2 regions of the Oceanicaulis sp. LC35 genome follow, and region 1 is predicted to be linked to the other one. Evidence: predicted binding sites of a transcription regulator. Region 1 holds the regulator's gene; the other holds the start of a gene.
The links. The regulator HrcA, encoded in region 1, represses chaperone genes, less so after heat shock. The targets are predictions, from matches to a motif close to GTTAGCANTCNNNNNNNNNGANTGCTAAC.
Positions count from the first base shown of each region.

Region 1 (14,575 bases):
TCAGGCAGGCTTCGCGGTCATCCTCGGTGGCGTTCGCGGTCAGCGCGATCAGGGGCAGGGCCGCAACATGGCTTTTCAGGCTGCGAATGGCGGCGGCGGCCTCGAGCCCGCTCATTTCGGGCATGCGCATGTCTAAAAGCGCGGCGTCGAAGCGGCCGCCGGACACCGCTTCCAGCGCGGCGCGCCCGGTGTCGACCACCTCCACCCCGGCGCCCAGCTTGGTCAGCACGGTTCGGGCGATCATGGCGTTCACCGGGTCATCCTCGGCGATGAGAATGTTCAGCCCTTCCAAGGCCCGGCCATGACTGACCGGCTCGGGCGCGATCTCATCCTCGATCTCCAGCCCCTGGGCATAGGCGGCGAGGGAGCTGAGACGCACCGGGGACACCAGCCAGCCATCAATGCCGGGCTGACGATCCTTGCGGGTGAAGCGATCCTTGGTGCGCGGTTCGGCCAGCACCAGAATGCGCAGATGCGGCGCGGCCTCTTTGATGTCAGGCGCAAGATCCGACCAGTCTGCATCCAGAATCAGGGTCGTGGGACCGACGCTGCCGCGCACCAGATCGGCGATGGCGTAGGTGGAGCGGGTCTCCAGCGTCTGCCCGCCCAGCGCCTGCGCCTTGAGGGTGAGCGCTTCGAGCCGGATCTCGGAACTGGACGCGACGATGACGGTGCAGCCTGAAAGAGGACGTTCGGCAGGCGGGGGCGCCAGCGCGGGGGCCGGGAATCGTGTCCAGAAAATCGCGCCCCTGCCCGGCTCGGAACTGACTCCGACCTCGCCCTCCATGGCTTCGGCGAGGCGTTTGACCATAGCGAGGCCCAGCCCGGCGCCGGGGGTGGCGTTATGCTCGGCGGCGCCGCGCTCGAAATGTTTGAACAGGCTGGACTGATCCGCCTTGGAGATGCCGGGGCCGGTATCCTTGAAGGTCAGGCTCAGCTCGCCGTCATGATAGGTGGCGTGAACCAGCACCCCGCCGGTTTCGGTGAACTTCACCGCGTTGCCGCCCAGATTGAACAGGATCTGGCGCAGACGCGCCGGGTCGGCGCGGATTTCGGCGGGGACGTCCGCTGAGATGGCGTGGGCGAGCGCCAGGCCTTTTTCCGCCGCGCGGGTGGCGAGAATCTCGCAGGCGTCCTCGATCAGCGCCCGCAAGTCCACAGGCTCGGCGCGCAGGGTCAGCCGGCCCGCTTCCAGCCGGGACAGGTCGAGAATGTCATCAATCAGGTTGAGAGCATGCTGGGCGCTGGAGCGAACCGCTTCGAGATAGGCGGCCTGATCGGGATGAAGCCCGCTATCCTTGAGGAGGGCGGCGGCGCCCAGCGCTCCGGACAGGGGGGTGCGCAATTCATGGGTGACAGAGGCGAAGAAGACAGACTTGCCCTGCGCAGCTTCGCTGGCTTCGGCGCGCTCGCGGCGTTCCTCACTGACATCGCGGCCGACGGCGATCGTGCCGCCATCCTCGAGCGTGGTTTCGGACCATTCGATCCAGGCGGCGCCAGCGCGGGTGCGCATGGCGGCGTCATAGCGGCGAGGTTGGCCGGTAACGCTGGGGGCGGGCGCGACGGCGAACCAGCGGCCGATCCAGTCCTGCCGCTCTCCGCCAAAGGCGTTGAGGAAGGCGGCGTTCACTTCCGTGACCCGGCCTGAGGAATCGCGTGCGAGCACAAGCTCCGCCATCGCGTCCAGGAGGGCGCGTTGGGCGCAGCTTGTCGGCTCGGTCTCAGAATCCCATTCACGCTCCATGAACCCTGTTTACGCGTCGCGCGTTAACGAAGCGTCGAAAGGGTTTGGCCCGGTTTCAGGGCCGCCGGGACCGACACGGCCTGACCCTGACTGCTGGCGCGGCGCGCGCTGAGCGCCTCGGCCACATGAATGCGGCGCACCTGTTCAGACTGGTCAAGGTCGGCCAGGGTGCGGGCGACCCGTAAAATGCGATGATAGCCGCGTGCGGTCAGGCCCAGTGTTTCGCAGGCCCGCAAGAGGAGGGCGCGGCCCGGTTCATCCGGGCTGGCATGGCGGTCAAAGGCTTCCCCGGCGAGATGGGCGTTGAGCGCGCCGCGCTCCATCTGGATGGCGCGCGCGCTGGCGACGCGTGCAGCCGCCTCGGCCGTGCCTTCAGCCGCAGGCGGCAGGGCGAGATCGGCCGGGGTGACGGGCGGAATGTCGATCTGAAGGTCGATCCGGTCCAGAAGCGGACCGGAAACCCGCGCCTGATAGGACTGGGCGCATTTGGGGCCGCGGGCGCAGGCCTGTCCGTTCTCGCCCGCCCAACCGCACCGGCAGGGGTTCATTGCGGCGATCAGCTGAAAGCGCGCCGGAAAGGTGACGCGGGCATTGGCGCGCGCCACGGCGATTTCTCCGGTTTCAAGCGGCTGACGCAGACTGTCGAGCACCTGGGGGTGGAATTCGGGCAGTTCATCCAGAAACAGAACGCCATGATGGGCCAGGGACGCTTCACCGGGGCGAATGCGAGTCCCCCCGCCCACCATGGCCGCCATGGAGGCGGAATGGTGCGGCGCGCGGAAAGGGCGATTGCGCGACAAGCGCCCGCGATCCAGAAGCCCCGCCACAGACTGCACCATCGACACTTCGAGCAATTCCTGAGGCATGAGGGGCGGCAGCAGGCCCGGCGCACGGGCCGCCAGCATGGATTTGCCCGCCCCGGGCGGGCCGACCATCAGCAGGTTGTGTCCGCCTGCCGCGGCGACTTCCAGCGCCCGTTTGGCGGTTTCCTGTCCCCGCACATCACGCAGGTCCTTGCAGGCTCCGCCCTCGATCAGGTCGCCGGGCGCGGGTCGGGACAGAACCTGACCCCCCTTGAAATGGTTCACCAGCTGGATGAGCGAGGCCGGCGCCAGTATGGGCAATTCCCCGCCCGCCCAGGCCGCTTCGGGACCGCAGCTTTCAGGACAGATGAAACCGAGATCACGTTCCTGGGCCAGCATGGCGGCGGGCAAGGCGCCGGGCGAGGGTGCGAGCGCGCCATCCAGACCCAACTCCCCCATCACCAGATGTTCAGCCAGCATGTCAGTGGGCAGAACGCCCATCGCCGCCATCAGGCCTAGCGCAATCGGCAGGTCATAATGGGCGCCTTCCTTGGGGCGGTCGGCGGGCGCCAGATTGACGATCAGGCGCTTGGAGGGCAGGGACAGACCGACCGCGGCGAAAGCGGCGCGCACCCGTTCGCGACTTTCCGCCACCGCCTTGTCCGCCAGGCCGACGATCATGAAATTGGGCAGGCCGCCCGCGATCTGAACCTGAACATCAACCAGTCGGGCCTGAGCGCCGTCAAAGGCGGCGGAGTAGGTGCGAATGCCCATGGCGCCCTCATTCAATGAACGCGACCAGCCACAGAACACGGTTAACGCGAGTTATCCACAAACGCAGGAACAGGACTGATCAAAACCAGAACATTAATAGAATACATGGTGCATTTACGTCAACCCACAGGGGAATTTATGCGTAAACGGCACGCTTTCAGGTTCGCTATGCGTTTGAATGTTAAGATGTCAGGCGCGGTCAGTCGGCAATTTCCGGCGCCAGATCACACGCCTCGGCCTGTTGGGCGCCCCGCGCAGGCAGTTCCACCGCTTCATCGGGCGAACGGGTCAGGACGACCACGCGTTCCACCCCCTCAACGAGCGCGGCATGGGCCGCCGCGCGTTCGCTTTCCGCCGCGCTGCGCGCGAAGCCGAGCAGATAGACCACGCCCGAATGGGTCTCGATATTGAAATTGAGGCTGCGAATGGCGCTGTCAGACGCCAGCCGGGACCGGATCTGCTGGGTGATCCAGCCGTCCCGCGCGGCGTTGCCCACGCCGCGACGACCGCCCACATCGATCTGGTTGGACACCGAGCGCACGCTTTGCACCGACCAGGCGAGGCATTCGGCATAGACCCGGTCTTCCGCTCGCGGCGCGGTTCCGCTCAAAAGCGCCACGCCTTCGGTGATCTCCACATCCACGCCGTTGAGCGCAAAGCCCTCAGCGCGCAGCATGGAGGATTTGAGCGACACCGAGGCGTTGAAGTCATCAATCTGTCGGCCGACTGACCGGCCGGGCTGGAACGCAGCGCAGCTCGTCAGGGCAAGGCCGAGGGTCGTCACAAGCGCGAGGCGGAACACGGACATGGCACATGGTCTTTCATCAGCGAAACGGGCACGGGCGGAGCGTAACGGGCGGGCGTGAGAATTTGGTAAACAGGGCGTTACCGCCTCTCATCGCCGCCTGTCAGATCAGACCGTCCAGATCGGGACTCTCAAGGCTGAATGCGCCTTCAATATGACGCGGCCATCCCCGTTCGCTCCAGACAATGACATCAAAGCGCGGCTGCAGATGCGCCAGCGCGCCATGTCGGCTTCGCCAGAGGCTGGCGGCGCGCACCAGCCGGTGTTGCTGTCGGGGCGTGATGGCGTAGCGGGCGGCCTCATTGGTCTTGCGACGCTTGACCTCGATGAAGGCCAGCACGCCGCCGCGCCGGGCCACAAGGTCCAGTTCGCCAGCTCCCGTCCGCGCCCGTTCGTCCAGGATTCTCCAGCCCTTCAGGCGTAACCAGAGCGCGCTCAGGGTTTCAGTCCGGCGACCCAGACGTTCAGCTTGCCGGCGGGCCTGTGTCACGGGCTGGTCCTGCGCTGTCCCCATGCTTGCCCCTGAAGCAGGCGAAGGTTAGCTTCTGCACCGACAGGGGCGGGCCGCGTCAGCGCTCGCCGGGGGGATAAGGTGACCGTCATGGTTGAAAAGACTACATCCGCAGCGGGCATGGCGCGAGTCCTTGCCGGGATCGCGGCGCTGGGCGGCGCGATGGCGCTGAGCGCCTGTACCGCGTCTACGCCCTCCGCCCCGATCCAGACATTGCCTGACCGTCCGGTCGTTGGCGCGCCGCCTGCACCGGCGACGCTGGCCGTCGAACTGGCCGATCGTGGCTACACCCCGGCCTTTCTGGAAGGCGAGCCGGATCTGGTGCGCGTGGCGCTTCTTCTGCCGTTCAGCGCCTCATCCGCCGCCGCCCGCAATGAGGCCGCCCAATTGCTGCGCGCCGCAGAGCTCGCCGTGTTCGAACGCGCAGGCTCCAATCTGGTGCTCTTGCCCAAGGATACGGGCGGGACGCCTGAAACCGCGCGCCGCGCTGCAGAATCCGCGATCTCCGATGGCGCCGAGCTGATTATCGGCCCGCTCTTTCAGCAAGCCGTCGCCGCGGCGGGCGATGTGGCGCGTGACGCCGGCATCCCCCTGCTCAGCCTGTCCTCGTCGAGCGCGGTCGCGGGTGAGGGCGTTTATCAGCTGAGCTTCCCGCCGGATGAGGAAGTGCGGCGGGTGACCGAATATGTGGGCGCGATGGGTGCGACCCGCTTCGCCTTTATCGGTCCGGCCAGCGCCTATGGCCAGGTCACCCAGGCCGCCTACGCCCAGACGATCGAGGACATGCTGGGCGAGTTCCCGATGTCTGAAAGCGTCAGCGTCTGGCAATCGGCCGGTGAGGGCGCCGAGCCCTATCAGGTCGATCGCACCTTTAATACGGGTCTGGTGACCAGCCAGTTCTATGATGGCGGCGTGTCGGCGATGACCGAAGCGGCGGCGCGACTGGCCTCCTATGGCGTCGAAGAGCTTGATCCGGCCCAGGCTGCGACCATGAGCGGCGCCAACTGGACCCCGTCGCCCGGTTCGCCCTTCCAGGTGGTGCTGCTCCCTGAAGGCGGCGATCAGCTGCGGATGCTGGCCCCGGTTCTGCTTTATCAGGATATCGATCCGCTGCTGGTGAAGTTCATCGGCACGGGCCAATGGCTCGACAATTCGCTGGTGCGTGAACCAGCTTTGTCCAATGGATGGTTCGCCGGTCCTGATCCTGAAGCCCGCAGCCGGTTTGAAGAGGTGTATGCGCGCTATTATGGCGCCGAGCCGTCCCGTCTTGCCGGTCTGGGCTATGATGCGGCGTCGCTGGCGGCCCTTCTGGCGGATGGCGGCTATGGTCCGGATCGTCTGGGCGCGCCGGACGGCTTCATGGGCGTCGACGGTCTGTTCCGGTTCCGCGCGGACGGCACGATCGAGCGCGGACTGGCGGTCTACACCATCCGGGGCGGCGGCTTCCGCGTGCTCGACCCGGCGCCGCAGCGCTTTGGCCCGCCTGAGCTGGGTGATGATGTTGACCTTGGCGCCCCGGTGAACGAACCGGCGTTCTAGGCGTCAAAGTCCGGGATCAGCGTTTCCGCCACATGATCAGCGAAGGCGCGGCCCCGTTCGGTCAGCACCAGCGTTGATCCGCGCGCGAGGACCAGTTCCTGCGCGCGCATGCGGGCGAGACCGTCTGCATCCGGGCGCAGTCCGGTCAGGGCGGCAAGGCGCTCCACATCCAGCCCGGCCTCGGTCAGACGTATGCCCATCAACAGGCGTTCGATGAATTCGGCGTCTGCGTCGAGCCTTTCGCGCTCATGCCCATCCCCGGATTTGACGCCCTCTATATAGAGTTCCGGACGACGGTGGGCAGCGCCGCCGGCGCGTCCGTCTTTTGCAAACGCGCCGACGCGTGAATGGGCGCCGGGACCGATGCCGATCCAGTCCTCGCCCTCCCAGTACAAACGGTTATGCACCGACTGGTCCGCTTCGCTGCGGGCGTGGTTGGAAATTTCGTAAGAGGGAAGACCCGCGCTGGCGCACACCTCTTGTGTCAGGGCGTACATGTCCGCCGCCGCGTCATCGGGAGGCGGGGTGAGCGCGCCACGCTTGAGCTTGCGCTCGAACGCCGTGCCCGGCTCGATGGTCAGCTGATAGAGCGACATGTGCCCGGTTCCGAAGCCGAGCGCGGTTTCCAGCTCGCGGCGCCAGCTTTCGGGCGTTTGGGTCTCGCGTGCGTAGATGAGATCGAGTGAGACGCGCCTGAACAAGGCTTGCGCTTTCTCGAGCGCCGCAAGCCCCGTGCGGGCGTCATGATCGCGCCCGAGCCGCTTGAGGCTGTCATCATCGAGCGCCTGAACCCCGAGCGACAGGCGCTCGACACCGGCTGAGGCGATGCCCGCAAAGCGCTCATGCTCCATCGGATTGGCTTCAAGCCCGATCTCGGCGCCCGGCGCCAGTCCAAACAGCCTGTCTGCGGTTTCAAGAAGGGCGGCGATGGCGGCGGGCGCCATCAGCGAGGGCGTGCCGCCGCCAAAATGCACGCTGTGGATTGTCCGCGCGCCCAGCCTGTCCCGCCAGAGCGCCAGATCAGCCAGCATCGCGTCAAGCAAGGCCTCGGGCTGCGCATGGGCGGCCTTGTAGACGTTGAAATCGCAATACGGGCAAATGCGCGCGCAATACGGCCAGTGGATATAAAGACCGAGACGGGCGGGGCGGGCGGTCATGCGCCGAAAATGTCCTCGACCAGCAGTTTGAAGGCATGGGCGCGGTGACTCATGGCGTGTTTGATCGCCGGATCCAGTTCCGCAAAGGTCAGCTCAAAGCCTTCGGGTACGAAGATCGGGTCATAGCCGAAGCCTTTGTCACCGCGCGGCGGGAAGCTCAGCTGGCCACGAACCTCGCCTTCATAGACGCGGGTTTCTCCGTTCGGATGGGCAAGCGCCAGGGCGCAGACAAAGCGGGCGCTATAATCGGTGGCGTTCTTCGCTTCGAGTTCGGCGCGGACCTTGTCCATGGCGGCGTAGAAATCGCGCGGTTCACCGGCCCAGCGAGCGGAGTAGATGCCCGGCGCGCCATCCAGCGCGGTCACTTCCAGCCCGGAATCGTCCGCCAGTGAGACCAGTCCGCATGCCTCCGCACTGGCCCGCGCTTTTAAAAGCGCATTGCCGGTGAAAGTTTTTTCAGTCTCTTCAGGCTCCGGAAGGCCCAGGGATTCCGCCCCTTCCGCCGCCAGACCGAAGGGCGCGATCAGTTCGGCTATCTCTTTGATTTTGCCTTTGTTATGGCTCGCGATAGCCCATTTGGGAGCGGTCGAAAAAAGGGTCATTTCGGCTTGTCCTGTCATTCGCGCATATCGCCTTTCGAAAAATTCATATCGATTTTCGATATTTTTTTGTTGCGAAGCGATAGGGCGTGGTCTACATAGATACTCGTGGCGAGGGGGAAACACCCCGGCCACACCGAAGACCCCCGGCGCTCAAGGATCGGAACGGCTTCGGAAACTGGTTGGTCAAACAAGAGACTTAGGAGAGTATGAGATGGTCAGGTCCAAAAACAATGCCGGTCACAGCGCAATCGCGATGGTGATCAATCTGGCTCTGGTCGCAGGTGTTTTCGCCGGCATGGCCGCAGCGATCACCTCGATGGTCGGCTAATGAAAGTCCGGACCCTAGGCCGGGTGAGACGAGACGCGCCGTTCCTCCCCTCGCGGATGACGTCTCGCCACCCGGTCGAAGGCCCGAAGAACAAACCCCTGGGGGACGCATGAAGACGCTTGGTCAGGGATCGCTGGCCTCACTGCTGAAGATCCTCCTCGACATCGTCTATTACCTGCTTTGGGCGGTATTGGGACTGGCCAGTCTCATTATCGTCGTCATTGTATTTGGCGGTATCTACCGCCTTCTGGGCTTCGGCTCGGATCTGCCGCTCAGCATCCGCCAGTTCCTGGCGATGGATGTGGTGCTGGCGCTCCCCCTTGCGATCGCCGCGCTGGCGGCTGTGACCTTCGTGGTCGATCGCTTGCGCCGGATCATGGCGACCCTGATCGCCGGCGATCCGTTCGTGGAGGAAAACTCCAATCATTTGCGCGCGATCGCCATTGGCATCGCGATCTATCAGCTTCTGCATTACGGCGCGCATGGCGTGCTGTCGCTGATGATCACCCTGCTGGGCCGCCCGATCGAGGGTGGCGCGCGGGTCGTTCCCGAATTCAGCCTGAATCTGGGCGCCTGGTTTGCTGTGCTTGCCATGCTTGTGTTGGCGGAGATTTTCCGCGAAGGCACACGCATGCGTGAAGAACAGAAACTCACGATTTAAGGGAGCGCGGATTCGTTCATGCCCATTCGCGTCACCCTGGACCGCATGCTGCTCGACCGTCGGATGTCGCTGACCGAGCTTTGCGATCGTGTCGGCATCACCATGGCCAATCTGTCGATCCTGAAAACGGGCAAGGCCAAGGCTGTTCGTTTTTCGACGCTGGAAGCGCTCTGTCGTGAGCTCGATTGCCAGCCCGCAGACCTTCTTGTCTTTGAAGAAGGCGATGAGGACGAGGCGGACGACGACTAGGCCGCCCGCCTGAACCTCTCACTTACTGACCGAGCGCCTTGAGCTGTGCTGCGCACAGATCGGTCACGCCCTTGCGCGCCAGCGCGAAGATCTGGTCGAACTGCTCTTGCGTCATCGGCGCGTCTTCCGCGGTCGCCTGCACCTCGATCACACCGCCGGTGGAGGTGAGGACGAAGTTGGCGTCGGTCTCCGCGACGCGATCCTCTTCATATTCAAGATCGAGCACGCATTCCCCGTTCACCACGCCCGCAGACACCGCTGCGATCTGGGCGATGACCGGATCGGTCTTCAGCACGCCTTCTTCCATCAGATACGCAACGGCCGCTTTCAGGGCGAGCCAGGCGCCGGTGATGGATGCGGTGCGGGTGCCGCCATCGGCTTGCAGCACATCGCAATCGACCACGATCTGACGCTCGCCGAGCGCCTTGAGATCGACGGCGGCGCGCAGGGAGCGACCAATCAGGCGCTGGATTTCCTGGGTGCGGCCGGACGGTTTGCCCGATTGCACTTCACGACGGGTGCGCTGGTGGGTGGCGCGGGGCAGCATGGAATATTCGCCCGTCACCCAGCCCTTGCCCTGACCGCGCAGCCATGGCGGCACATTGTCCTCCACCGAAGCCGTGCACAGCACCTTGGTGTTGCCGAAGCTGATCAGGCAGGAGCCTTCGGCATAGGGGGACCAGCCCATTTCAAAGCTGAGCGGACGCAGGGCGTCAGGTTGGCGGCCTTCAGGGCGCATGGTGTTCTCCAGGTTCTGATTTGGCTCTTGTGTTAACCGAGCACGGCGGTCCGCGCAAAGCGCTTTGCACCCGATTTTGGCGATTGCGCTCCACGATGGGCGACACTAACTCTGAAGGCGTCATGACCCATCCGACGTCCTCACCCTCAAGCCTGATGGCGCTCGATGAACGCTCCCGCTCGATCTTTCGCGATCTGGTGGAGACCTATCTCGACACCGGAGAGCCGGTCGGGTCGCGGACGCTGTCCAAAACCTCGGGCCTCAATCTGTCGCCCGCCTCGATCCGCAATACGCTGGCGGATCTGACGGCGGCGGGACTTCTGGCCTCGCCTCATGTCTCGGCGGGGCGCATGCCCACCCATGCGGGTTTGCGCCTGTTCGTGGACGGATTGCTGCAGCTGGGCGATCTCGAGGCCGATGACCGTCACGCGATTGACAGTCGGGTCTCGGCTGTGGGGCGACGCCCTGAAGATGTGCTGACGGAAGCGTCCAACCTCCTGTCCGGTCTTGCGGGGGGCGCAGGTCTTGTGGCCAGCCCGGCCCATGATGCGCCCTTGCGTCATGTGGAGTTCGTCAACCTCTCCCCGACCGAAGTGCTCGCTGTGCTGGTCACCGAAGACGGCAATGTCGAGAACCGCCTGATGCGGCCGCCGCCCGGCCTGCCGCCGGCGGCGTTGATCGAAGCGGGCAATTATCTGTCGGCGCGTTTGCGCGGCCGGACCCTGCACGAAGCGTTGAGCGCCATCCGTGAAGAGATTTCCGCCAAGCAGGCCCAGCTCGACAGCGCGGCGTCCGCGCTGGTGGAGGCGGGGCTTGCAGACTGGGCGGGGCCTGAACAGCGCACCCTGATCGTGCGCGGCCAGTCGCGCCTTTTGGAAAGCGTGCAAGCGGCCGAGGATCTTGAGCGCATCCGCATGCTCTTTGACGATATCGAACGTCAGGAGGGCCTGTTGTCCTTGCTGGACGAGGCGCGACAGGCTCAGGGCGTGCGCCTGTTCATCGGGTCCGAGAACCCGTTGTTCTCCCTGTCCGGCTCGTCGGTGATCGTTGCGCCTTACCGCAATCGTGAGAACCAGATCATCGGCGCAATCGGGGTAATTGGCCCCACGCGTTTGAACTATGCCCGCATCATCCCCATTGTGGACTACACCGCACAATTGGTCGGCCGCCTGCTGGCCGCCCCCCGCTAAGACCGCTCCGGGTGCTGCCCCGGGTTGACGGATAACCCTCTAGCCTTGAATGACCGCACGCATGAGCAACGAAAACCAGACCCCCGAAACCGAAGACGCTGAGCTGAACGCTGAAGAGGCTCAGGCTTCCGAGACCGAACAACCGGCGCCCGCGAGCGATGAGGCCGATCCGGCCGAGGAAGCTGGCAAGCTGCGCGATCAGCTGCTGCGCGCGCTGGCGGAGATGGAAAACACCAAGAAGCGCGCCGAGCGCGAGGTGAAGGACACGCGCGCCTATGCGGTCAGCGGCTTTGCCCGTGACATGCTGGACGTGGCCGACAATCTCTCACGCGCCCTGCAATCGATCAGCGATGAAGCCAAGGCGGAAGCCGGTGAAGCGCTGAAGACGCTGCTGGAAGGCGTGGAGATGACCGAGCGTCGCCTGCACGCCACGCTTGAGCGTCATGGCGTGAAAAAGGTCGAGCCCGCCCCGGGCGACCCGCTCGATCCGAACATGCACCAGGCCGCCGCGCAAATCCCCGCGGACCAGCCCAAGGGCGCCATCGCCCATGTGATGCAGCCCGGTTACAAGATTGGCGACCGCACCCTGCGCGCCGCCATGGTCGTGGTCAGCGCCGGCCCCGCCACCCCGCCTGCCGATGGAGACACCGGCGGCGGCGTGGATGTGAGCGCCTGATCGTCTGGTCAGAACCTCCAATACAAAAGGGCGGCTCAGCGAGCCGCCCTTTCTGTTTGAGGAAAACCTATCGATTGGCGCTTTCCTCTCTGAGGGCCTGGATATTGCCTTCGGCGCGTTCGGCGGCGTCCTGGCCCCGGGTTTCGGCGCCATTCACGGATTCAGTGACAACCTCCGTAATGGCGTCGAGCCCGTACGCCAGTCCGCATCGTGAATGATAATCCTGAATGTGAGCCGAGATCAGGGTCAGCGCGCCTTCACCGTCAGTGGCGAGGATCCGCTGGCTGAGTTCGGATCGCATTTCGGTGCGTTTTGAGCGAACCGCGCTTTGCAGGGCCCGGGTAGACTGGCTTTCGAGGATGGTCTCCTCGAGCGTGCTTTGCGTGCCGGTAAAGAAGGTCGAGATGCCCGCCAGCAGGTTGGCGCTGCGCTGGGGTGAGGACAGACCCGCCGCAGTGGAGGTGCCAAGCGCGGCAAGGCTGAGCGCGGCGCGGGTGGTGTTCGCGGTGGTGGTCATGGAGGCGAAGTACTCATCACACATCCGGTCGGATTCGGTGATCAGCAGCATGGCCGTGGTTTTATCCAGACGGTCATTGCGGGCCGCGCTGGCGCGCGCGGCGAGCACGGCGGAAGCCTCGAGCGGCGCATCGCCGGAATGGCTGATCTGCAGGCTTCGGACTGTGTCCGCCGACAAGGTGAGCGGTCGCCATTGCGGCGTAGCATCAACCGTGTCGCTCAGCGTGCTGCAACCGGCGAGCAGACAGGTGGTGGCGAGAACCAGAGCGCAGCGCATTATAAAACTCCCCCAGAGCTGAAACGCGCGCAAAGTATCAATCCTGAGGGGAAAAGTGAATAAAATATTACCCGATCCCGGGTAAGAAAAAGGGCGGCCTGGAAGGCCGCCCCTGTTCATTCATCTGTGTTCGCGATTAGCGACGCGGCGCGCGGGTGCGCGGCTCGCCGTTCTGCCAGAACGTTTCGCCGGTGCGATAATCGGTATAATAATACCGGTTGGAATACTGGTCATAGACCAGCTCGGAATGGTTGGGGTTGTTGGCGTTATAGCCGCAACCACCCGGACGCGAGCAGCCATAGGCGGCGCCGGCGGCTGCGCCAACGCCGGCGCCGATCAGCGCGCCGGTCTCGGCATTGCCCGAGCCCACATTGTTGCCGATGATGGCGCCTGCAACAGCGCCCACGCCCGCACCAACGCCGGCGCCCTGGACGCCCTGGTTGGTGGCGCAAGCGGTCAGAGCCAGCGGCGCTGCGGCGATCGCCGCGATCAGAATCTTTTTCATGCCCAGTCTCCCTTTTCGGCGCGAGAGCGCGCCCTCACAGTGGATAACGATCCAGACGGAGTTTTGTTTCACACCACGGCGGAAAAATGGCCAGAGCGTGAAAGTTTGAAAAATTCACGCCCGGACCCGACGCAAGGTCAGGTTGAGCCGACCGGGACGCCAGTCCTCCGGCAGAAGGGTGGAGCTGCCCGCATAAATCCGGTCCACGCCATGGTGAAAGCGACGGCTGGCGCCGCCCAGCACCACCACATCGCCGGAGTTGAGGCGCAGCGAGCGCGTGGGGTCCTTGCGGTCAGGACCGCCGAGGCGGAAGCGCGCACTATCCCCGAGCGAGACCGACACAACAGGGGCGTCTTTCGCATCTTCATCCGCATCCACATGAAGGCCCAGTCGCGCGTCAGGGCCGTACCAGTTCACCAGGCAGGCCTGGGGCGGATCGGGCCAGCCCGAGACCGAGCGCCAGAGCTCAAGAAGCTTGCCGGGCATGTCCGGCCAGGGCTCGCCGGTGACAGGATGATGGTCCTGGTAGCGGTACCCGCCGGTCTTGTCGGTCATCCAGCCCAGCGGGCCCAGATTGGTCATGCGCACGCTCAAGGGCTTTCCTGTGCGCGGCATGGCGGGCTGATAAAGCGGCGAGCGGGCGACCCGCTCCAGCACCGCTTCGGCCAGTTGCGCCTGTTGCTCACGGTCAAAATAAGCACTGAGCAGTTTGAAGCCGTCCGCTGTCTCGATCATGGGGTCATCACACGGTGTCACATGTCCGCTAGCGCAGTTCAGCTTTACAGAAGAACCCGGTAGGCTCACGCCTCAAACGATAGGGGATATGACATGGTTCCGTCCTGGGTGCTCGATGTATTGGGCGTGATGGCCCAGCTGTTCATCGTTCTGGTCGGGGCGTTTGTCGCCCTGATCGTCCTGTTCTGGCTGATCGACAGCACGCAGAGCTCCGATGCGGTAAGGCGCAATTATCCGGTCGTGGGGCGCTTTCGCTCGCTCTTCATCCGGCTGGGTGAGTTCTTTCGCGCCTATATGTTCGCGCTCGACCGCGAGGAGATGCCGTTCAACCGCGCCGAACGCGAGGCGGTGGCGCGCATGTCCCGGGGCACAGGGAACATAATCCCGTTTGGCTCCACCAAGCTTCTGACCCCGCCGGGCACGGTATTGTTCGTCAATTGCCCCTATCCGGTGCTGGAGCAGGATGTGGCCGAAACCCAGCCGTGCGAGTTCGGCCCTTATGCCGACAAGCCCTATCACGCCCCGTCCGTGTTCAATATTTCGGGGATGAGCTATGGCGCGCTCTCAAAGCCTGCAGTGCGGGCTCTGTCGCTGGGCGCGGCGAAGGCCGGGATATGGATGAATACCGGCGAGGGCGGGCTGAGCCCCATGCATCTTGAAGGCGGTGGCGACATCGTCTTCCAGATCGGCACCGCGAAATACGGCGTGCGTGACAAGGCCGGGCTGATGTCGGACGACAAACTGCGCGAGATCGCCGCCCATGA
Region 1 is NZ_CP170485.1:2,917,655-2,932,229, reverse strand. Features, by position in the region: gene ACFELO_RS13865 (response regulator) at 1-1,744, opposite strand, end outside; gene ACFELO_RS13860 (YifB family Mg chelatase-like AAA ATPase) at 1,768-3,321, opposite strand; gene ACFELO_RS13855 (BON domain-containing protein) at 3,521-4,129, opposite strand; gene ACFELO_RS13850 (YraN family protein) at 4,230-4,616, opposite strand; gene ACFELO_RS13845 (penicillin-binding protein activator) at 4,728-6,176, shown strand; gene hemW (radical SAM family heme chaperone HemW) at 6,173-7,333, opposite strand; gene rdgB (RdgB/HAM1 family non-canonical purine NTP pyrophosphatase) at 7,330-7,935, opposite strand; gene ACFELO_RS13830 (DUF2975 domain-containing protein) at 8,373-8,924, shown strand; gene ACFELO_RS13825 (helix-turn-helix domain-containing protein) at 8,943-9,173, shown strand; gene rph (ribonuclease PH) at 9,196-9,912, opposite strand; gene hrcA (heat-inducible transcriptional repressor HrcA) at 10,035-11,102, shown strand; gene grpE (nucleotide exchange factor GrpE) at 11,164-11,778, shown strand; gene ACFELO_RS13805 (hypothetical protein) at 11,846-12,571, opposite strand; gene ACFELO_RS13800 (YMGG-like glycine zipper-containing protein) at 12,708-13,076, opposite strand; gene ACFELO_RS13795 (alpha-ketoglutarate-dependent dioxygenase AlkB) at 13,191-13,811, opposite strand; gene ACFELO_RS13790 (FMN-binding glutamate synthase family protein) at 13,905-14,575, shown strand, end outside.

Region 2 (14,575 bases), 900 kb from region 1:
ACCAGTCAAACAGGCCCGTGCAGGAGATGAAGGCGGCGTCTTCCAGTTTCGCAAACTCCAGCCCCGTATCGCGATAGAGCGCATCATCGGTATCCGGCCCCAGCTTGAAGGCCGGGCCCGGCGCGCGCGTCTTTAAAAGCGCATGGGTCGCCTCGCCCGAGCTGACTGCTGCGTCCCACACATCCTCGCCCGCCCCCATCTGATGCAGGAAGGTTTCCAGCGAGGCGGCCCGGCGTGGCGAATTGGAGACGAGGACCACCACCCCGCCCTGGGCGCGATACTGGCGCAGGGCGTCGAGCGCTTCGGGCAGAAGGTCGGAGCCATCACGGATGACGCCCCAGACATCACACAGTATGGCGTCGTAATCGGCGGCGAGGTCGGAAAGGCGGGGGAATTGGGTCATGGCTGTGGACTAGGTGAGCCCCGCCAGACGGTCAACGGCTAAATCGGCTTAGCCCGCGGCGCGGCGGAGCTTGTTGTCCGCTTCGCTGATCACTTCATCGCGCACCGGACGCGGCGCACCGAAGAGATGGCCCTGAGCGTAGGCGACATCGAGGTCGAGAACCTCGACCACGGTGCTTTCAGATTCAATCTTCTCGGCCACCAGATCCACGCCATAACGCGCAAACAGGCCCGCCACGTCTTCAGGACGCAGGGCGCCCGGCTCACGCCCGGCGATGGGCTCGGCGCCATGGGCGGCGGCGATCAGGCGGTCACCCGCCACCTTGATGAAGCGCACGCCCGCGCGTTGCAGCTCGGCGAGATCAATGTTGAGGTCATTGACCTGATCAATCGAGAAGCGAAAGCCGAAATCGGCCAGACGCGCCATGTTGCGAGCGGCGAGCGCGGAACGGTTCTCGAACTGGGCGCGCGGCATTTCAAAGATCAGCGCGCCCGCCAGATCGGAATTGCGGCGCAGGAAATCGAGGAAGGCCGGGAAGAAATCTTCATCGGCAAGCGAGCGGATCGAGACATTGCAGAACACGCCGACACGGCGGTCGGATTTGGTCAGGCGGCGTACGATCTGCACGCAACGCAGCAGCAGAAGATTGTCCACATCCGTGATGAGACCCGCTTCTTCCGCCGCCTTCAGGAAAGTGACCGGCGCAATGACCTGCCCGCTCTCGTCACGGATGCGAGTATAACCTTCGTAGAAATAGGTGCGACGCTGGGGCAGGCCGACGACCGGCTGGAGATACAGATCGACGCGGTTATCATCGAGCGCCCGGCGCACCAGATCGGCCGCATCCGGGGCCTGGGCTTCCATCGGAGCGCCCCGACCGCCGTCAAGCCTGGCAAGGATTTCTGCAACCAGACGCTCATCGGCGCCATGCGCATCGCCGCTGGACGCGGCAAGTGGCTGGTTGAGCTCAAGGGCGGCAGGCGCTTCAACTACCGGCGCTGACGGGCTGGCCGTGGCGGTCTCCGCCAGCGCGTCGATCCGGTCCTGCGCCGCACTCAACTCATCCAGCATGGTCAGGTTTGCGGCCTTGAGCTGGTGGATCTCGTCTTCAAAGACCTTGCGCTCTTCAGCGCGGGCGACCGAGGCGTGGACCTGCCCGCCAATCAGGAAGACCAGCGCGCCCATCATCCAGGCGAGCTCGGCCGACATCAGCCCGAACCGGTCAAACGCGAGCGCGGCGACGATGGCGACCATCGCATAGGTTAAGATCACCAATATGTCGCTTGCGCGCGGCATCGTCGCTCCTGAATGTCGCTGCTTTGGCCCGCTCGGCCTAAGCGCAACGAATCACACTCATTTCAGCGATCATAAGCTGCGTTAACCGGACTTGTCAGAACGTTAACGCTGTGAGCCGTGGACAAACGGAAAAAACAAAGGCGCGCCCGCACATGCGGACGCGCCTTCGGTTAATCGCGGTCTCCCGCCTCGTGGCTTACGAGGTGTGCGGGGCGATCTTGATCTCGACCCGACGGTTGGCCGCACGGCCGGAGTCGGTGTCGTTGGAGGCGATCGGCTGGCTTTCGCCCATGCCGGCCACATACAGGCGGTCGCGCATGACGCCGCGTGCAATCAGCTCGGCGGCGACAGAGCTGGCCCGGCGCTCGGACAGGGTCTGGTTGTAGGTGGCGTCGCCCACGCTGTCGGCATGGCCGATCACGTCCACATAGGTGGCCGGATAGGTCATCAGCACGTCAGCCACATCGTTCAGGACCGGACCGAAACGGCCATCGATCTGAGCGGAGTTGGTGGCGAAGGTCACATCGCCCGGCATCACCAGATACAGGTCATTGCCGACGCGACGCACGGTCACGCCCGAACCACGAAGGCGTTCGCGGAACGCGTTTTCCTGGCGGTCCATATAATTGCCGACGCCGCCGCCCGCGAGGGCGCCCACGCCTGCGCCAATCAGGGCGTTGCGACGGTCATCACCGCCCGCCAGCGTGCCCAGAAGGGCGCCAGCGGCTGCGCCGGCGAGAATGCCGGTGCCGGTGTTGTTGCGGGTCACGTTGCCGTACTGGTCGGTGGTGGTGCATGCAGCTGCCAGGCCAAGCGCCAGAGCAGCAGCGATCAAAGAACGAAACATCAAATCTCTCCCGTAAGCGTCCCCTAAAACGCAGAACTACTCTGAAAGTTCCACGTCTAGATAGCTCTATCTTAACAACTATGCGCGACGGGCGCATGAACGCAGTCTGAACCAGCGCCGAAGAAGCTGAAAATATGGGCGGAAAAATGTCGCCCGACGCTCTTGACGCCTCGCGCCCAGCCTCTTACCTCCGCCGCTGTTAGCAGCCAGGGCAAGAGAGTGCTAACGCCCTCGCCCCCTGGTCCGCTCAAACAGTTCTCACACGAGCCAAAGCTCAAAAACGGAGTACCGGCAATGAACTTTCGTCCTCTCCAGGACCGCGTTGTGGTGAAGCGCGTCGAGGAAGAATCCAAGACCGCTGGCGGCATCATCATTCCCGACACCGCCAAGGAAAAACCGCAAGAAGGTGAAATCGTGGCTGTGGGCCCGGGCGCCCGTGACGACAAGGGCGAGCTGATCGCCATGGACGTCAAGGTCGGCGACCGCATCCTGTTCGGCAAATGGTCCGGCACCGAGATCGCTCTGGAAGGTCAGGATCTGCTGATCATGAAAGAGTCCGACATCCTGGGCGTGATCGGCTAATCGCCGCGCATTCGCTCAAAGACTGACATCTACTCAAAGATAGGGACGAACAATGGCTGCCAAAGACGTTAAGTTCGGCGCTTCCGCCCGCGAAAAAATGCTCAAGGGCGTGGATATCCTCGCCGACGCCGTGAAAGTCACCCTGGGCCCGAAAGGCCGCAATGTGGTGATCGAGAAATCCTTCGGCGCACCGCGCACCACCAAGGACGGCGTGTCCGTGGCGAAGGAAATCGAACTCGAAGACAAGTTCGAGAACATGGGCGCCCAGATGGTGCGCGAAGTCGCTTCCCGCACCAATGACGAAGCGGGCGACGGCACCACCACCGCAACCGTTCTGGCCCAGGCCATCGTGCGCGAAGGCATGAAGTCTGTCGCCGCCGGCATGAACCCGATGGACCTCAAGCGCGGCATCGACAAGGCCGTGGCCCTGGTCATCGAGCAGCTGAAATCCACCGCGACCCCGATCAAGGGTTCGTCTGAAGTCGCGCAAGTCGGCACCATCTCCGCAAACGGCGAAAAAGAAATTGGCGAGATGATCGCCAACGCCATGGAGAAAGTCGGCAATGAAGGCGTGATCACCGTCGAGGAAGCCAAGTCGCTGGCGACCGAGCTCGACGTCGTGGAAGGCATGCAGTTCGACCGCGGCTACCTGTCGCCGTACTTCATCACCGACGCCGACAAGATGGTGGCCGACCTTGAAGACCCGTTCATCCTGCTGTTCGAGAAGAAACTGTCTTCCCTGCAGCCGATGCTTCCGGTCCTCGAAGCTGTCGTCCAGTCCAACCGTCCGCTGCTGATCATTGCAGAAGATGTTGAAGGCGAAGCGCTGGCGACCCTGGTGGTCAACAAGCTGCGTGGCGGCCTGAAAATCGCAGCCGTCAAGGCTCCGGGCTTCGGCGATCGTCGCAAGGCCATGCTCGAAGACATCGCCGTCCTCACCGGCGGTCAGGTCGTCTCCGAGGATCTCGGCATCAAGCTCGAGAACGTCTCGCTCGACATGCTGGGCACCGCCAAGAAGGTCAACATCACCAAAGACGACACCACCATCGTGGACGGCGCAGGTGAGAAAGAAGCCATCGAAGGCCGCGTGAACCAGATCCGTCGTCAGATCGAGGACACCTCCTCTGATTACGACAAAGAGAAGCTGCAAGAGCGTCTGGCCAAGCTGGCTGGCGGCGTTGCGGTGATCAAGGTCGGCGGCGCTTCGGAAATCGAAGTGAAAGAGCGCAAGGACCGCGTCGACGACGCCCTGAACGCCACCCGCGCTGCGGTGGAAGAAGGCATCGTTCCGGGCGGCGGCATCGCGCTGCTGAAAGCCTCCAAGGTTCTTGATGGCGTGACCGGCGACAACGAAGACCAGAACCAGGGCGTCGCCATCGTGGCGCGCGCGCTGCAGGCTCCGATCCGCCAGATCTCCGAGAACGCTGGCGTTGAAGGCTCCATCGTGGTGGGCAAAGTGCTCGAAAGCTCCGATGTGAACTTCGGCTACAACGCTCAGACCGGCGAATACGAAGACCTGGTGAAATCCGGCGTCATCGACCCGGTGAAGGTCTCCCGCATCGCTCTGCAGGACGCGGCTTCCGTCGCCTCCCTGCTGATCACCACCGAAGCGGCGATTGCTGAAAAGCCCAAGAAAGACGGCGGCGCTCCGGCGGCTCCGGACATGGGCGGCATGGGCGGCATGGGCTTCTAAGCTCCGCTTGCACACGCAACCAAATGGAAAGGGCGGCTCGATGGAGCCGCCCTTTTTGTTTGGCGCCGCCGCCCCTAGAGCGACGCGGCAACCCGTGTCGACAGGGAGACCGGCCCGTCGCTCTGCCCCTCAGACATTGCCGTGACTTCAGGGCCCGTCGTCGGCGCAATCGGGGCCACTTCGAACAGAGCAACCGTCACGCCCTCTGACGGCGCTTCAGCGGACACGATCGGCCCGCCGACAGGGGCGTCTGAAAGCACCTCAATGGCCACCGGGCTCAGAATGAGAGCCGCCGCAACGGCGCCGCCGCCGGTGACGCCAGTGGTCAGGATCATACGCAGGGATTCAATCATGGTCAGAAGACTCCTTCGAAGCCGCTGAGCGGCTTTCTGTTTTGCACGCGCTCTTAGATGAGCGGTGATGAAACCGCGAAGGACCCCGCTGACGGTCTCATTGTCCTCCTGGCACTGGGCCACGAAGGCTTGCTTGAGCTCGTCAGACAGCCGCAAATCGATCACAGCAGTCTTCTTGGGGGAGCGAGGCCGGTCTTGTTTCATCACGGTGAGCCATTCCAGTCAGATTTCGCCCTCAAGCTACTAAAACCGTGCCTGCACACACGTTATTTTGTGTCCATACACGCGATTTCTCTCAGATGCCGCCAGCGACTTCGAGGCAACAGATCACAATGGTTCTCGACGGTTGTCATCACACGGCTGGTCAAGGTTTAACCATGGCGGTATGTCAGGGATATCCATTCAAGAGGTTTCTTACATGCTTCGTATCGCCGCCGCGCTTTTCGCTCTGTCACTCACCAGCGCCGCTCAGGCCCAGAGCCCCGGTTTCGGCATTGAAGAGATTCGCCTTGGCGTCGCCGCGCACGACCTGACCGACCACACCGAGGATGGCCCGCAGATTGTCGGCGACCTGCTGTTTGCAAGCCCGGATTTCCTGGAGCCGGTCTGGTCCCCGCGCCCCTTCCTGTCCGCCAGCATCAGCACCCAGGGCTATACCAATCTGGTCACGGCGGGCCTCGCCTGGGATTACGGCTTCACTGACCGTTTGAGCGGCGAGTTCTCGTTCGGGCTGAGCTATAATGACGGCGTGCTGGAAGTGTATCCGGATCGCGACGGCCCGGTTGAAGCCCAGCGCATCAAGGACACCCGCGCCCTTCTGGGATCAGACTGGCTGTTCCGCACCGGGTTCGGGCTGGATTACGCCATCAGCGAGCAATGGTCCGCCGGCGTGTTCTACGAACACCATTCCCACGGCCAGATCCTTGGCAGCGGCCGCAATCAGGGTCTGGACGAGCTGGGCCTGCGGATGAGCTATCGCTTCCGCTAGACGCGATGGACGGGCGGGGTCAGCCCCGCCCGATGCGCGTCTTCAGCGAGTGAATATGGGTGTTGGCTTCGTACAAACGCTCAAGGCTCAGACGTCCATCATCCAGCGCGGCACCGACCCAGTCCACAGCACGACGCGACAGATCCGGGTCGGCATCCGCCGAGTTCGAGATCAACAGAAGGTCATTGCCCGCCGCAAGGGCCTGAACGATCGCCTGTTCGCGCGAATACTGGTTCCGGATCGCCCCCATATCGAGATCATCAGTGATCACTGCGCCCTGATATCCCATCTGGTCGCGCAAAAGGCCCTGAATGATCGGGGCTGACAGCGTGACGGGATTGCCCGAGGGATCGAGCCGCCGGTTGATCAGGTGCCCGCCCATGATCAGATGGGCCTTGTCCTGATCGATCAGGCGCGCAAAGGGCGCAGCCTCGATCTCGTCCCAGGTCTGGGTGATATCGACAAAGCCGTCATGGCTGTCGCCTTCACTGCGCCCGTGACCGGGGAAGTGCTTGATAGCGCAGGCCACGCCTTCCGCTTCCATGGCGTCTATGAAGGCGCCGCAATAGGCGGCGACGGTTTCAGGATCATCGCCAAAGGCGCGGGCCCAGCGATCAATCACCTGATTGCCCTCATGCTGAAGGTCTGCGACAGGCGCGAGGTTCATCGAGAAACCGCTTCGGGCCAGCTCCGCCGCCGCTTGCGCAAAGACGGGGCGGGCATTCTCCAGCCCCATATCCAGCAGCTGTTCGGCGGTGGGTATGTCGGTAAAGCCCATCTCATCCGTCAGTCGCTGAACGAAACCGCCCTCCTGATCGATGGCGAGCCAGGCGTTCGGCGCGGCGGCGCGAAAGCGTTGCGCCAGTCCCAGAACGCCTTCGCGCGTACGGGCGTTATGGCGCAGGAACAGAACGCCGCCGATGCGCCCCTCGGCCAGATCGCGCTCGATCCGGTCCGCGCCCTCGGCGTCCGGCGTGCTGCCCAGAAAACCGAGGATCAGGCTCTCGCCCACCAACTGATCGAGTGTGATTGTGCCCGCAAAGGCCGGAGCCGCCCCAAGCGCCGCCAGGCCCGCCAATACGCCGCGTCGTGAAATCATTGCCATTCCGCCTTGTCCCTCAAGGGTCTTGCTAGTGCCCGGCGGCGCGCCTGTCCAGTTGCATACCAATATGACGAAAACTTAAGCCCGCGGACGCACAGCTGTAAGGCGAGCGGTAGCAGAGTGCCTGCAACAGGGAGGACACCTCATGAAACACTGGATCGCGACCGCCGCTGCGGTCACCGCCGCCCCGCTTCTGGTTGCATGCGCCTCTGCCGGCGCAGCAACCGAGTACGCTCGCGATGATGATCGCCATCAGAACGTGTTGATCGTGAATGGCGAGCGCATTGTCGTGCGTGACGGCGCTCACGCCATTCATGTGATCGAGAACGCGCTTGAGGATGGCGACACCGCCTCGCTCTCCCTCGACTTTGATTTCGACGCTCATAGCTGGTCGCAGGATGAGATCGAGGAATTCGAGGAAGAAATGGAAGAGCTGGGCGAATCCCTCACCGCCATGTTCTCCGAAGGCTCTGGCTTCCACATCGCCATTGATCGCCTCAACCTCGATCAGGAAGCGCTCCAGGCCCGTATCGAAGTCATCGTGGAGGAAAGCGAGCGTCGTGCTGAACGCGCCGAGCGTCTGGCCGAACGCGCAGCCGAGCGCGCAGAACGCGACGCCGAGCGCCATGTACGCCGTGCCGAGCGTCAGGCGCGTCGGGCCATGGAACGCGCGGAAGAAAGCGAGCGCCGCGCCATCTCCATCTCCATTGATGCAGAATCAATCGCCCAGGCCGGGCTGATGGCCGCCGAGACCGGGCTTGAAACCGGCCTGGCCGCCATTGACCGGACGCTGGAGCGTGGCTGGAAAACCGAGGACGGTGAGCAGGTGCCCCTCACCCGTCAGGATCGCGAAGAGCTGCGTGAAGCCCGGGAAGAGCTGGAAGAGAGCCTGGCCGAGCTGCGTGAGGAGCGTGCGGACTGGCATCCGGACCACCATGTGGAAGCCCCGCGCCACGCCCATCACTATCAGGACCGTCAGGTGCGCATCATCGAACGTGATGGCGAGACCCGGGTCTGGGTCAATGGTCGGGAACTGACCGGCGCCGAGAAGGAAACCTGGCTCGACGCCTGGCGCAATTCTGAACAGGGCCAGGAGCTCGAAGGCGGTCCGAGCACCCCGCCCCGGCCGCCGCTGCCGCCCCGTCGCTAGACGATACGTATAGAGCAGAGAAAAAAAGCCCGGCGTCATCAGACGCCGGGCTTAAAGATTCTGGTTGGTCGATTAAGAGACGTCTCCTCCCCAGAGACACCACTTAAGAGACAAGACGGTCAGGCCCTGTCTGAATAAACGTTGGCCTAACCGTCATAGGAACGTCAAGCCCCTAGAGTCAGGCGATCTTTCGCCTTGCTGCAATTTCGCCACATTCAGGCGCCAGCCAAACGCGCCTTGATAGCGCTGACGATCTGATCGCGCGCGACGGTGAACTGGGCGGGCTGTTCCTCGCGCCAGGTCTTGTTATCGGTGATCTCGGCGGCCAGGCGTGCGCCCAGTTTGAGGTCCTTGATCTGGGCCTCGCCCTTCTCGCGTTCCTCGGACCCGATGATCACGGCGAACTCCGCTTCCCGACGGTCGGCGTATTTGAGCTGCTTGCCCATATTGCCGCCGCCAATGAAGGCTTCAGCGCGCAGACCGGCCGCCCGCAGCTCACCCGCCACCGAGAAATAGTCCGCCATGCGGTCCTTCTCGGCCGCCACAATGATCACCAGCGGGTCGGCCTTGGCCGCATCCAGACGCTTGAGCGCAGACAGGGCCGAGGCGAAACGGCTGACGCCAAAGGAGAATCCGGTCGCCGGCACGGCCTGGCCGGTAAAGCGGCTGACGAGATCGTCATAGCGACCACCCCCGCCCACAGAGCCGAAGCGGATGGGCGAGCCATCGTCGTAGGTGGCTTCCGCCAGCAGCTCTGCTTCAAACACCGGGCCGGTATAGTAACCCAGCCCGCGCACGACCGAGGTGTCGAGCGTCCAGTTGGCTGATTTGCCTAAAGCATCCAGCACGGCCGTGATCGTCTCAAGATCGGCGACCGCCAGCTTGCCCGCTTCGGTATCGCCCAGCGCCGCCGTGAGGCGCTTGAGGACTTCGGTATTGCGGGCGGCGCCGGTCAGCGCATCACCCACCTGCCCGGCTTCGATGAAATTCAGCACATGGCGGCGCTGATCAGCGTCCAGCCCGGCGCCTTCGGTGAAGTCGCCGCTTTCATCCTTGCGACCTTCGCCCAGAAGCAGCTCGACGCCCTCAAGGCCCAGACGGTCCATCTTGTCGATAGCGCGCAGGACACGCAGACGCTTCTCGGACGCCGCATCACCCAGACGCTCCAGAACGCCATCCAGAAGGCGGCGATCATTGACGCGGATGACGAACTCATCCCCGCCCAGACCCGCAGCGCCCATGACTTCGCTGGCCAGCGCGATCATCTCCGCATCCGCCGCCGGGCCCGGCGCGCCCACACTGTCAGCATCGCACTGGACGAACTGGCGGAAACGGCCCGGCCCGGGCTTCTCATTGCGCCAGACTTCACCGAACTGATAGCGGCGGAAGGGCTTGGCGAGATCCTGGAAATTCTCGGCGGCGAAACGGGCGAGCGGCGCCGTCAGGTCATAACGCAGCGCCATCCATTGCTCGTCATCGTCCTGCATGGCGAAGACGCCTTCATTGGGACGTTCTTCATCGGGCAGGAACTTGCCCAGCGCATCGGCATACTCAAAGGCCGGGGTTTCAAGCGGCTCAAAGCCCCAGCGCTCATAAACCGCGCTTGCAGCGCCCACGAGCGCGCGTTCGGCGCGCAACACATGCGCCGCGCGATCCTCAAAACCACGGGGACGACGGGCTTTGGGACGGAACGCCTTGGTCTTGGCCATGAGGATGCTCGCTCAGATTAAAAGTATCGAAGGGCCTGCGGATTAGCCTTGCATGACGCAAGGATCAAGCGGCGCCGGGTTTGCAGGGCGCTCTAAGCACAAAAAACCGGATGTCGTCCATGTTCGCTCACACGCTTGTCATCATCGCCAGCGCCATCAGCACGCCCGCCGCCTCGCCCGATCTGTCTGCAGATCTGGTCGCGCTGTCCCAGCGTTTGCAGGCGCAGGCGCAGGCCCGGGCGCAGGACATGGCGCGCAGCCCGGCGGTGCCCGTTGAGGCCCTGCCGCCGCAAGACGCCTTCCTGACCGATCTCAGCGAGTTTGCGCTGGAGGCCCATCGTCTGTCGCGCGCCGTTGATGAAAGTGGCGGCCCAATGGATTTACGCTGCATCTTCCGCGGCATGAGCGAGGACGCCGAGCTTCGCGCCAACCTCTTGTCAGAGCCCGCGACCCGCGCCGATCACGCCCGCGTCTATCAGGAGGTCGCCCGGTTGACCGGACAGGCCGCCGAGATCGCCGCCACGCCTGACGCGCAGGCGGCGGCGCTCAGCCTGTCCTGTCCGGCTGAAACCGGAGCTCAGTGAGCGTATTTGACGTTGCAACCATAGGGCTGCGTCTGAGCCGGGTCGGGCGTCTCGCCTGCGCTGACCGCCGCCAGCGCCAGTGTCACATAATCGGTCGGCTCGGGATCGCCCTCGCGCGGACGCGGTTGATCGTCGATCCCGCCCTGATACTGCAGCACGCCGCCGGCATCGATGACATACATGTGCGGCGTCGTGCGCGCGTCATAGAGCCGGCCCAGATCCCCGGATGGATCGAGCACCACATGGGCCGGGTTTGCGCCCCGCTCGACATTGAGCGCCAGCGCTTCTTCAGCGTCTACATGGCCCTGCTCGCCCGGTGCGGACGAGATCACCTGGATCCAGACCACATCATCCTCAGCGGCGCTCGCCTGCAAGGTCTGCATATGCCCGGAGCCGTAATGGCGTTGCACATAGGGACAGCCATGATTGGTCCATTCCAGGACGATGGTCTGCCCTGACAGGCTCTCAAGCGACAGCAACTCACCCGTTGCGGTTTCCACCGAGAAGGCCGGCGAGGCTTCGCCTGTCACCACTTCGGCAAAGGCTTCAAGCGTGAAGGCGGATGCGGTCAGGGCGGCAGCGGCAACAAGGCCCATCGCCTGCCCCAGCGTACGGCGTGAAAGCGTCTTCATAGGCGTCACTCCCCAGTGTTGAACCCGTCTTGTGTCTTTAGTTTACGGCGTCATTGATCGCCCGGATCACGATGCCGCTTGTCAGCAAGGGCGGCAGGATCTCAGGCTCACCGCTTTCGGCCGGATAGACAAGGTAGAGCGGAACCCCTGCCGAGCCATGCCGGGCCAAAGCCTCCGCGATGACAGAATCGCGGTTGGTGAAGTCGGCGCGGAACAGCGCCACATTCTGTTCAGCGAACGCGGCTTTCACCTGCCCGTCAGACAGCGCGCCCAGCTTGTTCACCTGACACGACACGCACCAGGCGGCGGTGAAGTCCACAAACACCGGGCGTCCGGCGGCCTGGGCCTCCAGAACTGCGCTGTCGCTCCATTGCGCCCATTCGCTCTGGCCAGGCGCAGTTCGGGTCACCGGCTCCATGCGCGCGGTCACCGACAAGGACCCCAGAGTCATCAAGACACCCGCCACAACCATCACCCGACCGACCGCGCCGCTCAGACGCAGCGCCCAGACCGTGAAGCTGACCGCCAATAGCGCCAGCATCAGCCACAGCACGCCACTGGACCCCAATTGCGCGGACAGCACCCAGACCAGCCAGATCGCCGTGGCGAACATCGGGAAGGCGAGGATTTCCCGAAACCGCGTCATCCAGGGCCCCGGTCGCGGCAAAAGATTCAGAAGGCCCGGCACAAAGCTGACCAGCACAAAGGGGAAAGCCAGCCCCACACCGAGGAAGACAAAGATCGTCAGCGAGGCCAGCGCGGGCTGTGTCAGGGCAAAGGCCAAAGCCCCGGTCATGAAGGGCGCAAGGCAGGGCGCGGCCACAAACACCGCCAGCACGCCGGTCAGGAAGGCGCCGCGACGCCCGCTATCCTTCACGCCGGAGCCAACCGATTGCAGAGACGTGCCGATTTCGAACACGCCCAGGAGGTTCAGGCCGATCAGGAACATCAGGGTGGCCAGTCCCGCCACCACCAGCGGGGCCTGAAGCTGCATGCCCCAGAGCGCAGGCAGACCTGCAACCCGCAGGACCAGCAGCATCCCGCCCAGCACCAGGAACGTCCCGATCACGCCCGCAGCGAACACAAGCCCGAGCGTCCGCGCCTCATTGCGTTCCGCACCCCGCTTTTCAACGAGGGTCAGCGCCTTCATGGACAGAACCGGGAAGACGCACGGCATCAGATTGAGGATGAGACCGCCCAGAAGCGCCAGACCGGCGGCCTGCAGAAAACCGATCGATTGCGGAGCGGGCGCAGGCTGCCCCCCTTCCTCGTCCGACCCTGCCGGAGTAGCGGGCATGGCCGCGGCCAGCTCATTCACGCGCAGGCCATTGCGCGCCGTGAACTCCACCGCTTCCTCGGTCCACGCATCGCCACGCTGCGCCGTATAGACCAGAACGCCAGTGCGCGGCTGATCCACGCCATTGCGGCTGAGATAGCCCGAAGCCACGTCAATTCGCAGATCCTCTCCCTCATGAATAAGGGCCTGATCAGCGGCATGGTCGATCACGCCCGACTCGTGGGGGTAGAATGTAACGTCCGAGAGCACTGCCCCTGCAAAGCGCGGATCACTGAGGGTGAGCACCAGACCGTTGCTGTCGCCTTCAAGCCCGGCGCGCATGTCCGGCGCCTCGACCGGCGCCAGCTCCAGTGCTTGCGCAATCAGGGCTTCACCCGCGCGATCCACTGCCGTTTCGCCAATCTGAAGGGTCAGCGTCAGATCCGCTTCTTCAGGGATGCAGATGTCCTCACACACCAGCCAGGTAGCGAAGGCGGTGATCGTCAGCGGGCCGGGCGCCGCATTGGCCGGAACCGTGACAGGCGCCGGCAAGGTCACTTCTGCCGAATAGCCGTAATTGCTCAGGGGGCCGAGGTCATAACTGTGCGGCGCCGGCCAGATCATCCCGCCGGCGGACCAACCGTCCGGCAAGTCCAGATCCAGCCGGGTCGGCTCGCCGGAATCTCCCGGATTGCGCCAATAGGTGTGCCAACCGGGCGTGATCTGCTGATGCAACGCCAGATAAAACGTCTCGCCCGGTGCGACAGAGGTGCGGTCCGAGACCAGGGCGGCGTCGACCATGGGCTCGGATGAACCGAACTGGGCCAAGGCCGGGGCGCTGGAACACAGGATCAGCAGCAGGGCAAGAAGGCGTGTCACGTCAGGGGCTCCTCGGGACGCAGGGGATCAGGAGGGAATGATCCTTCCCTGCTGATATAGCCTGTTCACCGGCCCGAACGAAACCGGCCTGACGGGCTTGTGAAAGCGGGTGAACCCTGCGCAAAGAAAAACCGGCCGAAGCAGGGCTCCGGCCGGTCTGTCCGTCTTGCGAGATAAGATCGCTTAGGCTTGCGGCGGGGGCGGCGGAGCGCCTGCACCTGCGTTGCGCGCGCCAGCGCGGGAAATCAGGGTTTCCCAGTTCGCCAGAGACAGCATGTGCGCGTAGATCGCGCCCAGATAGGTGTTGTCACGCAGCTCGGCCAGGGTTTCCGGCTTCAGAGCGCGCAGCTTGTCAGAGGACACGCCCCAATAGCTGGCGATCACCTGCGGCTCACCCTGGGGTTCGCCCTGGGCGTTGCGCGGCTGGAAGGTGGCTTGTTGCTGGTCAAACAGGTCCAGCTCGATCAGACGCTTGACGAAGTCTTCCGTCAGTTTCACGTCGGATTCAAAGCGGCGCACGAAGTCGATCGCACGGTTGGTGAATTCGGTCGGCTCGCCCTTGTCATTGAAGAACGGCTGCTCGGGATTGTCCGAGAACAGGTGAGAGCCGGTGTCCACGCAAACGGTGAAGCGATCGCTGTCCGGGCCGTGGTTTGCGGCCACGAACGGGTAGCGGCGCACGAAAGCCGGCAGATAGGCGAACTGCTCGTAATGACCCGTGGTGGGATCCACAAACAGGTTCTGACCCGCTTGAAGGCCCATGGCTGCGACCGGGGTCCGGTGCTCGCCCAGGAAGATGATCGGGAAGCGGGAGCCGGTGGCGCCGAACTCACCCAGGGTGACCGGCACGAAGTGCGATTCACTCAGGAAATCGAACGGGCGGTCATTATAGCGCAGACCTTTGCCCTGATGCTCTTGCGGGTTCAGCGGCTCAGGATTTTTGTAAAGCGGCAAGGACCCGGTCAAGGTCGGCTTGTTGGCGGCGGCGTCGGCCATGGGGCTCCCCCTCTTGAAACGTTGATGGATCGTTAGCGCAGACCCGCTTGTGAGGCAACATAACGGGACACACGCATCAAGATCA
Region 2 is NZ_CP170485.1:709,251-723,825, reverse strand. Features, by position in the region: gene ACFELO_RS03470 (TIGR01459 family HAD-type hydrolase) at 1-403, opposite strand, end outside; gene ACFELO_RS03465 (EAL domain-containing protein) at 452-1,699, opposite strand; gene ACFELO_RS03460 (OmpA family protein) at 1,896-2,546, opposite strand; gene groES (co-chaperone GroES) at 2,841-3,128, shown strand; gene groL (chaperonin GroEL) at 3,181-4,821, shown strand; gene ACFELO_RS03445 (hypothetical protein) at 4,896-5,174, opposite strand; gene ACFELO_RS03440 (acyloxyacyl hydrolase) at 5,593-6,162, shown strand; gene ACFELO_RS03435 (glycoside hydrolase family 3 N-terminal domain-containing protein) at 6,182-7,261, opposite strand; gene ACFELO_RS03430 (hypothetical protein) at 7,410-8,414, shown strand; gene hisS (histidine--tRNA ligase) at 8,630-10,123, opposite strand; gene ACFELO_RS03420 (hypothetical protein) at 10,243-10,707, shown strand; gene ACFELO_RS03415 (redoxin domain-containing protein) at 10,701-11,339, opposite strand; gene ACFELO_RS03410 (protein-disulfide reductase DsbD family protein) at 11,377-13,494, opposite strand; gene ACFELO_RS03405 (SapC family protein) at 13,678-14,490, opposite strand.
Region 2: groES (co-chaperone GroES) is a predicted target of HrcA. The motif match lies at 2,745-2,773, and genes of this name have one in related genera.